Regions from separate parts of the Klebsiella sp. PK01 genome, predicted to be linked through region 1. Evidence: predicted binding sites of a transcription regulator. Region 1 holds the regulator's gene; each other region holds the start of a gene.
What was found. The regulator PhoB, encoded in region 1, activates phosphate uptake and scavenging genes when phosphate is short. The targets are predictions, from matches to a motif close to CTGTCATAAAACTGNCNNAT.

Region 1 (3,270 bases):
AAACGCGTGGCTAATCATGCGAACAATAAATAACCAGGCGTTCGTTTAATACGCAACGTAAAGTTGACTGCAAATGAAAATGACCAGCCGAAGCTGGTCATTGGCAAGGAAAGCTGACAAACGCCGCGTCAGGCGACATTTTTGGCAATTAAACGTTCCGGCAGCAGGAAGCTAAAGCGCGTTCCCTTCCCGACCGTACTTTCGATTTCCAGGCGGCTTTCGTGATGGCTGACCGCGTGTTTCACGATAGCCAGCCCTAAACCGCTGCCGCCGGTTTGCCGGGAGCGCGCCTTGTCGACGCGGTAGAACCGCTCGGTTAGCCGGGGTAGATGCTCAGGCGCAATGCCCGGGCCGTTATCCTCAACGCTAAACAGCGCGCCGTGCGGCGCCCGCTGCCAGACGACGCGGATCTCGGTTCCCGCTGGCGTATGGTTTACGGCGTTGTACACCAGATTGGAAATCGCGCTGCGCAACTGCTCTTCGTTACCCATCACCTGGAGCGTTTCGTCGACGCTAAAGTGCAACTGATGCTTACCCTGGCTTAGCGTTTGCGCCTCGCGCTCAACCACCCGCAGCATCATCGGGACGTCGATTTTATCGTTCATCGCCAGCACCGGCGCGGCTTCAATACGCGAGAGCGTCAGCAACTGCTTCACCAACCCTTCCATCCGCTGCGTTTGCTCACGCATGGTATGCAGGGCTTTTTCCCGCGTCGGCCCTTCCAGCACCTGCTCCTGCATCATCTCGAGATAACCCTGCAGTACGGTGAGCGGCGTGCGCAGCTCGTGGCTGACGTTGGCGAAAAAGTTACGCCGCGCGCCTTCCAACTGGTGCATTTGCGTGACATCGCGCGCCACCATCAACCACTGTTTATCGCTATAAGGCATCACGCGAATTTCCAGATGACGGGCGTTATTGAGCACCAGATTAAGGGGCTTGGTGAAATCACGGTTTTTCAGATAGTTAGCAAACTCTGGGTAGCGCAGCAGGTTGAGGATATTCTGCCCGCTATCGTCCGGCCAGCGTAGATTAAGGATTTGTTGCGCCAGGCCATTACACCAGAAGATGGCGCCCTCTTCGGTGGTCAGCACCACCGCATCGGGTAAGGATTCCGCCCCGCTGCGAAAGCGCTTGATAAGGCTTCCCAGCTCGCGGCGACGTTTTTTATTACGCATCTGCATTTGATGCAGACCATACAGCAGCGGTTCCCAACTGCCGCTTCCCGGCGGCGGCGTCATACTGCGATCGACCCACAACCACCATGACAGACGTAACAAATTCCAGAAATGCCAAATAAGCAACCCGGTCACCGCCGCCAGTAAAAACCACGGCAGATGACCGAAAAACGCCCCGAGGATCAGGGCCGGGATACAACATAAGAAAAGCTCAAGCGCCAGCCTTTTCCATGACAGCCGTTCCAGCACGGGTCACACTCCTGTCAAAATTCAGAAACGGGCGGAGAAACGATATCCCGTGCCGCGAACCGTCTGTACCATTCGGTCATGGCCGCTATGTTCCAGCGCTTTGCGCAGGCGGCGAATATGCACATCCACCGTCCGGTCTTCAACGTAAACGTTGGTTCCCCAAACGTGATTCAGCAGCTGTTCACGGCTGTATACGCGTTCCGGGTGGGTCATAAAGAAGTGTAATAATTTAAACTCGGTCGGCCCCATATCCAGCGGATTTTCACCGGTCATGACGCGATGCGAGGAAGGATCCAGGCTCAGCCCCTGCATCTCAATCACCTCTTCAACCGCCATTGGCGAAATACGCCGCATCACCGCCTTAATTCGCGCCACCAGCTCCTTCGGCGAAAACGGCTTGGTAATATAATCATCCGCGCCGGTTTCCAGACCGCGAACGCGATCTTCTTCTTCGCCGCGCGCCGTCAGCATCACCACCGGAATATCGCGGGTCATCGCTTCGCGCTTAAGCTGTTTAATAAACTGTAGCCCCGATCCGCCCGGCAACATCCAGTCGAGGAGAATCAAATCGGGCCAGGGTTCATTGAGTTGATTCACCGCACTGTCAAAATCTTCCGCCTCAACGGGCTGAAAGCCGTTTTGCTCCAGAACAAAGCAGACCATTTCGCGGATTGGAGCTTCATCTTCAACGACCAGAATTCTTCTCGCCATTATTTACCCTGTGTTTTTTAGCCATCAGTATAGAAGTGCGCGGCCATTATGCGTCAGATTTGTGACAGATTTATGAAAAAATGACCGTCTGATGAATGCGGATTTTGAATGATGACACGCACTTAACGCATCCTGTCTCGCCGTAATAGGGCAAAAGGAATACGGGCGGCAGGATCAACGTTATAATGGCCGCCTGGCTTTTATCGCAACGGAATTTTTATGCGCATCCTTCATACCTCCGACTGGCACCTCGGCCAGAACTTCTACAGCAAAAGCCGCGCGGACGAACACGCCGCCTTTCTCGACTGGCTGCTGGAACGCGCGCAGGAATACGAGGTGGATGCCATTATCGTCGCCGGCGATATTTTTGATACCGGCTCTCCGCCGAGCTACGCCCGCGAACTGTATAACCGTTTTGTCGTTCAGCTGCAGCAAACCGGCTGCCAGTTGGTGGTGCTGGCGGGCAACCACGATTCGGTGGCGACGTTAAACGAGTCGCGCGAAATACTCGCCTTCCTGAAAACCACCGTGGTCGCCAACGCCGGCCACGCGCCCTTTATCTTGCCGCGGCGCGACGGCGCGCCCGGCGCGGTCTTCTGCCCGGTGCCGTTTTTGCGCCCGCGCGAACTGGTGGTCAGCCAGGCTGGCCACTCCAGCGGCGAAAAACAGCAGCAGTTGCTCACCGCCATCAGCGACTACTATCAGCAGCAATATCAGCAGGCCTGCGATCTGCGCGGCGAACGGGCACTACCGATTATTGCCAGCGGCCACCTCACCACCGTCGGCGCCAGCAAAAGCGACGCGGTCCGTGAAATCTATATCGGTACCCTCGACGCCTTCCCGGCCAACCGCTTTCCGCCCGCCGATTACATCGCGCTCGGCCATATTCATCGCGCCCAGTTGGTTGGCGGCTGCGAGCATATTCGCTACAGCGGTTCGCCGCTGCCGCTGAGTTTTGATGAAACCGGAAAAAACAAAAGCGTTAATCTGGTCTCATTCAGGGAGGGCAAGCTCAGCGAGGTGACGCCGCTGCCGGTGCCGATCACCCAGCCGCTGGCGGTACTGAAAGGCGATTTCGCCAGCATCACCGAACAGCTTCAGCAGTGGCAGGATAGCGCGCAGCAGCCGCCGGTCT
Region 2 (3,270 bases), 430 kb from region 1:
TCACGGTTAGTCAGTTTTTGCATGGCGCTATCCTCATTAAACTGAGGATAGTTTGGCTGAAGAAAATTAAGCCAACATTAAGATCCTAAGATAATAGCGTGACGGCAATTGCAAATTACGCATTGCCGTCATTTTTTAACCGTTCCCCGTATCGCCCTCACGATGCCGCAATAAACAGTTCGCGTAGCTGATGCAATTGATCGCGAATCTGTGCCGCTTCCTCAAACTCAAGGTTCTGCGCGTGCTGCATCATTTGCCCTTCCAGCTCGTGGATCTTCTGCTGCAGCGCTTTCGGCGTCAGTTCGACGCTATCGGCTTCCACCGGAGAACGGGCTTTACCGCGGCCTTTGGCTTTGGTCTTCGCGATGTTCTGACCCAGCGCCAGAATATCGACCACTTTCTTATTAAGCCCCTGCGGCACAATACCGTGCTCTTCGTTATAACGCTGCTGCTTCTCGCGGCGGCGTTCGGTTTCACCGATCGCCTTCGCCATCGATGGCGTGATTTTATCGCCGTAAAGGATCGCCTTGCCGTTAACGTTACGCGCCGCGCGGCCGATGGTCTGGATAAGCGATCGCTCGGAACGCAGGAAGCCCTCTTTATCGGCATCAAGTATCGCCACCAGCGATACTTCCGGCATATCCAGCCCTTCGCGCAGCAGGTTGATACCCACCAGCACGTCGAACTCGCCAAGACGAAGATCGCGAATAATTTCCATGCGCTCGACGGTATCGATATCGGAGTGCAGATAGCGCACCCGCTCGCCGTGCTCTTCCAGGTATTCGGTTAAATCTTCCGCCATGCGTTTGGTCAGCGTCGTCACCAGTACGCGCTCATTAATCGCCGCACGGGTACGGATTTCTGATAACAGATCGTCGACCTGCGTCGCCACCGGACGCACCTCGATGACCGGATCCAGCAGCCCGGTTGGGCGGACGACCTGATCTACCACCTCATCGCCGGATTTTTCCAGCTCATAGGCGCCCGGCGTCGCCGAAACGTAGATAGTCTGCGGCGCCAGCGCTTCAAACTCTTCGAACTTCATCGGCCGGTTATCCAACGCCGACGGCAGGCGGAAGCCATATTCCACCAGCGTCTCTTTACGCGCCCGGTCGCCGCGGTACATACCGCCGATTTGCGGGATAGTCACGTGCGATTCATCGATAACCAGCAGGCCATCCGCCGGCAGGTAGTCGAACAGCGTCGGCGGCGGCTCGCCCGGCCCGCGGCCGGAGAGAAAGCGCGAGTAGTTCTCAATTCCCGAGCAGTAGCCCAGCTCGTTCATCATCTCGAGGTCGAACTGAGTGCGCTGGCTCAGCCGCTGCTCTTCAAGCAGTTTGTTGTTCGCCAGCAGTACCTTGCGGCGGTCAGCGAGCTCGTCTTTGATCTCTTCCATCGCCTGAACGATACGCTCGCGCGGCGTAACGTAGTGGGTTTTCGGATAGATGGTATAGCGTGGAATGGACGATTCAACGTGGCCGGTCAGCGGGTCAAACAGCGATAGCCGTTCGACCTCTTCGTCAAACAGTTCAATACGCAGCGCGATATCATCGGATTCCGCCGGGAAGACATCGATAACCTCGCCGCGCACGCGGAAAGTGCCGCGCTGGAAGGCCTGATCGTTGCGGGTGTATTGCAGTTCGGCCAGCCGGCGCAGGATCGCCCGCTGATCGATCAGCATGCCGGTGGTCAGGTGCAGCATCATCTTCAGATACAGATCCGGATCGCCAAGACCGTAGATGGCGGAAACCGAAGCCACCACCACCACGTCGCGCCGTTCGAGCAGCGCTTTGGTGGCCGACAGACGCATCTGCTCAATGTGTTCGTTCACCGAGGCGTCTTTTTCGATAAAGGTATCCGAGCTCGGAACGTAGGCTTCAGGCTGATAATAATCGTAATAGGAGACAAAATACTCCACCGCATTCTCGGGAAAGAACTCTTTCATCTCGCCATACAGCTGCGCCGCCAGGGTTTTGTTCGGCGCCAGCACCATCGTCGGGCGCTGTAAATCAGCGATAACGTTGGCGATGGTGAAGGTTTTCCCCGAACCGGTTACCCCAAGCAGGGTCTGATGCGCAAGGCCATCTTCCAGCCCCTCTTCCAGGCGGCGGATGGCTTCGGGCTGATCGCCGGAAGGACGGAATGCGGAGTGCAGCTTGAACGGTTTGCTCATATTTCAGGACCTGAAGATGGGATTGGCCAGCAGGTGTTTAATTCTACCCTTCAGTTTGACTTTTGCCAATAAATAATACTGGATATAAAAACAGTATCGCATTATTGTATGGCGGTAAACGGACGCGTTGTACTCTGACGGCGGGCGTAAAATGCGCGCTTTGCGGAATAATCCACCAGCCTGTGTGGTTATCCCCAGAAACATTTATCATTTAACATTTGTCAAGCAAGGTAATGAATCTTTTATGGCAGCCGGTGACACTTTTCTGACAGCCATTGCTTTTATTTAACTTGCTGAAATAAAACATAATTTACCAAAAGACGGGTTTCGCGCCAATTTGCTCGCAGGCCGCGTACTCTCTAGCTTACCGCAAGTTTTCTAACTCTAATACACAAGGTTATCCACAGGAATAGTGGATAACTGTCTGCAGGCCGCGAGGTCTGCCACCCGGCAGAAAAGTCTCATCGGACCAAAGCCCGCGACTAAAAAAAATTATCGAATTTTTTTTGATATTTATCAGCTAAAGACGGCTGGATTTTTTGCGTTTTCTGGACCACATTTCATCGTCCTGTCAACAAAAAATAGAGCCGTCTCGCAGGCTTATGCGGGATTATTGCAGTGGGCTCAGATCCAGGTACTGCGCGAGATCCTTACGCTGCGATGCGTCGGCAAGCCAGGGAATTTCCCCCAGCAGCGGCGCTGGCAATACCCGCATTAAGGTTTGCAGATATTCGCGATGGCGTTTACCCGGCGGCTGGATATCGTTGGCGATCCAGCCCACCAGCGGCAGCCCTGCCTTGCGTACCGCCTGGGCGGTGAGCATCGCGTGATTGATACAGCCAAGTTTAACGCCGACGACTAAAATCACCGGCAGTTGTTCCTGCTGCGCCCAGTCGGCGAAGGTCAGGGTTTCCGAGAGCGGCGTAAACCAGCCGCCCGCCCCTTCCACCAGCACCCAATCGGCCAGGCGTTCCAGCTCGCGTAAGCCGCAGGAAAGCGTGGTCGCGGCGATTGGTCGTCCTTCATCGGCGCTAATAATATGCGGCGAGGTCGGCTCGGCAAAGGTATAAGGGTTAACCTGTTCATAGCGCAGCGCT
Region 3 (3,270 bases), on a different contig from region 1:
TTCTGCTGCGTTTCATTCCAGTCGGTATAGGCGATGAGCTGCACCAGATTGAGATCCATCCCCATCTTCGGCTCCAGCTCATTCTTAATGCGTTTGAGCTCGTTGGCGTCAAAGCACTGCAGATAAACCTTATCCTGCTTGCTGGTGTAGCCATATTCCTTCAGCACTTTCAGCGTGCTGGCGGCAATATCTTTGCCTTCCTGATGGTGGAACCACGGCGCTTTGATTTCCGGGTAGATACCGATATTTTTACCCGTCGAATGGTTTAGCCCCTGTACAAACTCAATCTCTTCTTCAAAGGTATGAATACGGAAATCGGATTTACCCATCGGGAAACGCCCGGGATAGGTTTGCACGTTTTTACCATCTTTCGGCTCAAAACCTTCGGTGAACTTCAGCGACTTAATCTCGGCCAGGGTAAAGTCAATAGCGTAAAAACGACCATCTTTACGCGCCCGCTGCGGGAAACGCTGCGCTACGTCAGTTACCCGATCGAGATAGTGGTCATGCAACACCACCAGCCGGTCGTCTTTGGTCATCACCAGGTCTTGCTCAAGGTAATCCGCCCCCTGAGCGTAAGCCATCGCTTTCGCCGGCAGGGTATGTTCCGGCAGATACCCGCTGGCGCCGCGGTGGGCGATGACAATCTTCTCTGCCGCGACGGCGCTGAAGCACAGCGCCGAACTGGCCAAAATCATTCCGCTCATTAGCGCGGTAAGTTTCATTTTCATCGCCGCTCCTTAGGCTTGTTTCAGTTGTTGATGATGACGACGCTCGCCAAGCATGACGATAATCAGCAGCAGAACCGCCAGTACGCTACCGCCAATCATTACCATGAAGCCGCCGTCCCAGCCGAAGAAATCGACGGTATAGCCAACAATGGCGCTCGCGGCTACGGAACCGCCGAGATAACCGAACAGACCGGTGAAGCCCGCAGCGGTGCCGGCAGCTTTTTTCGGCGCCAGTTCCAGCGCATGTAGACCGATCAGCATTACCGGGCCGTAAATCAGGAAGCCAATGACGATCATACAGGCCATATCGACGCCCGGATTACCCGGCGGGTTCAGCCAGTAAACGATAGTGGCGATGGTCACAAGAGTCATAAAGAACACGCCGGTCGCGCCGCGGTTGCCTTTAAACACTTTGTCCGACATCCAGCCGCACAGCAGGGTGCCGGGGATCCCCGCGTACTCATAGAGGAAGTAGGCCCAGGAGGACTTATCCAGCGCGAAGTGTTTGACCTCTTTCAGGTAGGTCGGCGACCAGTCCAGAATGCCGTAGCGCAGCAGATAAACGAAGACGTTAGCGATAGCGATAGCGATGTACCACAGCAGCTTGTTCGGCAGAATGTACTGCATAAAGATCTGCTTCGCCGTCAGCTCTTCTTCGTGCTTTTCGCTATAGTCATCCGGATAGTCGTTTTTATACTCTTCGATCGGCGGCAGACCGCAGGACTGCGGGGTATCTCGCATCATCGCGAAGGCAAAAATGGCCAGCAGAATCGCGCCGAAGGCCGGCATATACAGCGCCGCGTGCCAGTCGTTAAACCACGCCATCCCCAGCAGGAACAGCAGCGGCGGAATACCGCCGCCGACGTTATGCGCGCAGTTCCACACTGAGACAATCCCGCCGCGCTCTTTCTGCGACCACCAGTGCACCATGGTACGACCACACGGCGGCCAGCCCATCCCCTGGAACCATCCGCAAAGGAACAGCAATACGAACATGATCATGATGCTGGAAGTCGCCCACGGCACAAAGCCCATCACCAGCATCACCAGCGCCGCCAGAATTAACCCTGCGGGCAGGAAAATGCGCGGATTCGAGCGGTCGGAGACCGATCCCATGATGAATTTCGAAAATCCGTAGGCGATGGAGATACCGGAAAGCGCGAAACCGAGGTCGCCACGAGAGAACCCCTGCTCAATCAGATAAGGCATCGCCAGCGCAAAGTTCTTACGAACCAGATAGTAAGCGGCATAACCGAAGAAGATGCCAATAAAGATCTGCCAACGTAATCGACGATACAACGGGTCGATTTCCGCCGCCGGCAAACGCGCTTTATGCGCTGCGGGTTTAAAAATACTTAACATATCAGCCTCCGTGGCCATTGCTGTTTCACTGACATCGACGCAAAAAATCTAATTTATTCACGCACTTCTAATTAGGTCGCGATGGTAGGCAAAGCGTAGAACTAATACTGTGAAATATCGCACATTTTGTTACAGATATATGACAAAATTTTCCATTGTGAGCACAAAATCACAGCAAACGCTCGAATTGCGCGCAAATATGCTCGAAATCAAACATTCCACACTTTTGATATGGCTAAATGGTGTAAAACGAAAGTAGAGGACCGGAAGATGGCCGAGACGCAAGAATTTGATGCGCTGATTATTGGCGGCGGCGCCACCGGCGCGGGAATCGCCCGCGACTGCGCCCTGCGCGGGTTACGCGTAGTGTTGATTGAGCGGCACGATATCGCCACCGGCGCCACCGGCCGTAACCATGGTCTGTTGCACAGCGGCGCACGCTATGCCGTCACCGATGGCGAATCCGCGCGCGAATGCATCAGCGAGAATCGCATTTTACGCCGCATCGCCCGCCACTGCATTGAACCCACCAACGGGCTGTTTATCACCCTACCCGAAGATGACATCGCCTGGCAGCAAACCTTTATCAACGCCTGTCAGCAGGCCGGTATCGATGCCAAACCGCTTACCCCCGCTGAAGCTTTGCGTCTGGAACCCGCGGTCAACCCGACGCTGCTTGGCGCCGTACAGGTACCGGACGGCACCGTCGATCCGTTCCGCCTGACGGCCGCTAATATGCTCGACGCCCGCGAACACGGCGCGCAGATCCTCACCGGCTGCGAGGTTACCGGCCTGCTACGTCAGGGCGATCGTGTCTACGGCGTACAGATCTACGATCATCAACGCCGTGAAGCGCGCAGTATGCGTGCACAGGTCGTCGTCAACGCCGCCGGGATCTGGGGCCAACGCATCGCGGAATACGCCGATCTGCGCATCTCCATGTTCCCGGCAAAAGGCTCGCTGCTGATCCTCGACCACCGCATTAATAACCAGGTGATTAACCGCTGCCGCAAGCCGGCGGATGCCGATATTCTGGTGCCCGGCGATACCATCTCGCTGATTGGCACCACCTCGACGCATATTCCTTATGACGAAATTGACGATAACCGGGTGACGACGGAAGAGGTCGATACGCTGCTGCGCGAAGGTGAAAAACTGGCGCCGATCATGGGACGTA

Region 2: the regulator PhoB is predicted to act here: its motif matches at 2,426-2,445, upstream of uvrB (excinuclease ABC subunit UvrB).
Region 3: the regulator PhoB is predicted to act here: its motif matches at 2,220-2,239, upstream of glpT (glycerol-3-phosphate transporter).

What each region holds. Positions count from the first base shown of each region.
Region 1 is NZ_JBYEZM010000004.1:145,403-148,672, reverse strand. It holds gene phoR (phosphate regulon sensor histidine kinase PhoR) at 129-1,424, opposite strand; gene phoB (phosphate response regulator transcription factor PhoB) at 1,446-2,135, opposite strand; gene sbcD (exonuclease subunit SbcD) at 2,355-3,270, shown strand, end outside.
Region 2 is NZ_JBYEZM010000004.1:572,049-575,318, reverse strand. It holds gene uvrB (excinuclease ABC subunit UvrB) at 158-2,173, opposite strand; gene bioD (dethiobiotin synthase) at 2,784-3,270, opposite strand, start outside.
Region 3 is NZ_JBYEZM010000002.1:597,251-600,520, forward strand. It holds gene glpQ (glycerophosphodiester phosphodiesterase) at 1-731, opposite strand, end outside; gene glpT (glycerol-3-phosphate transporter) at 741-2,093, opposite strand; gene glpA (anaerobic glycerol-3-phosphate dehydrogenase subunit A) at 2,364-3,270, shown strand, end outside.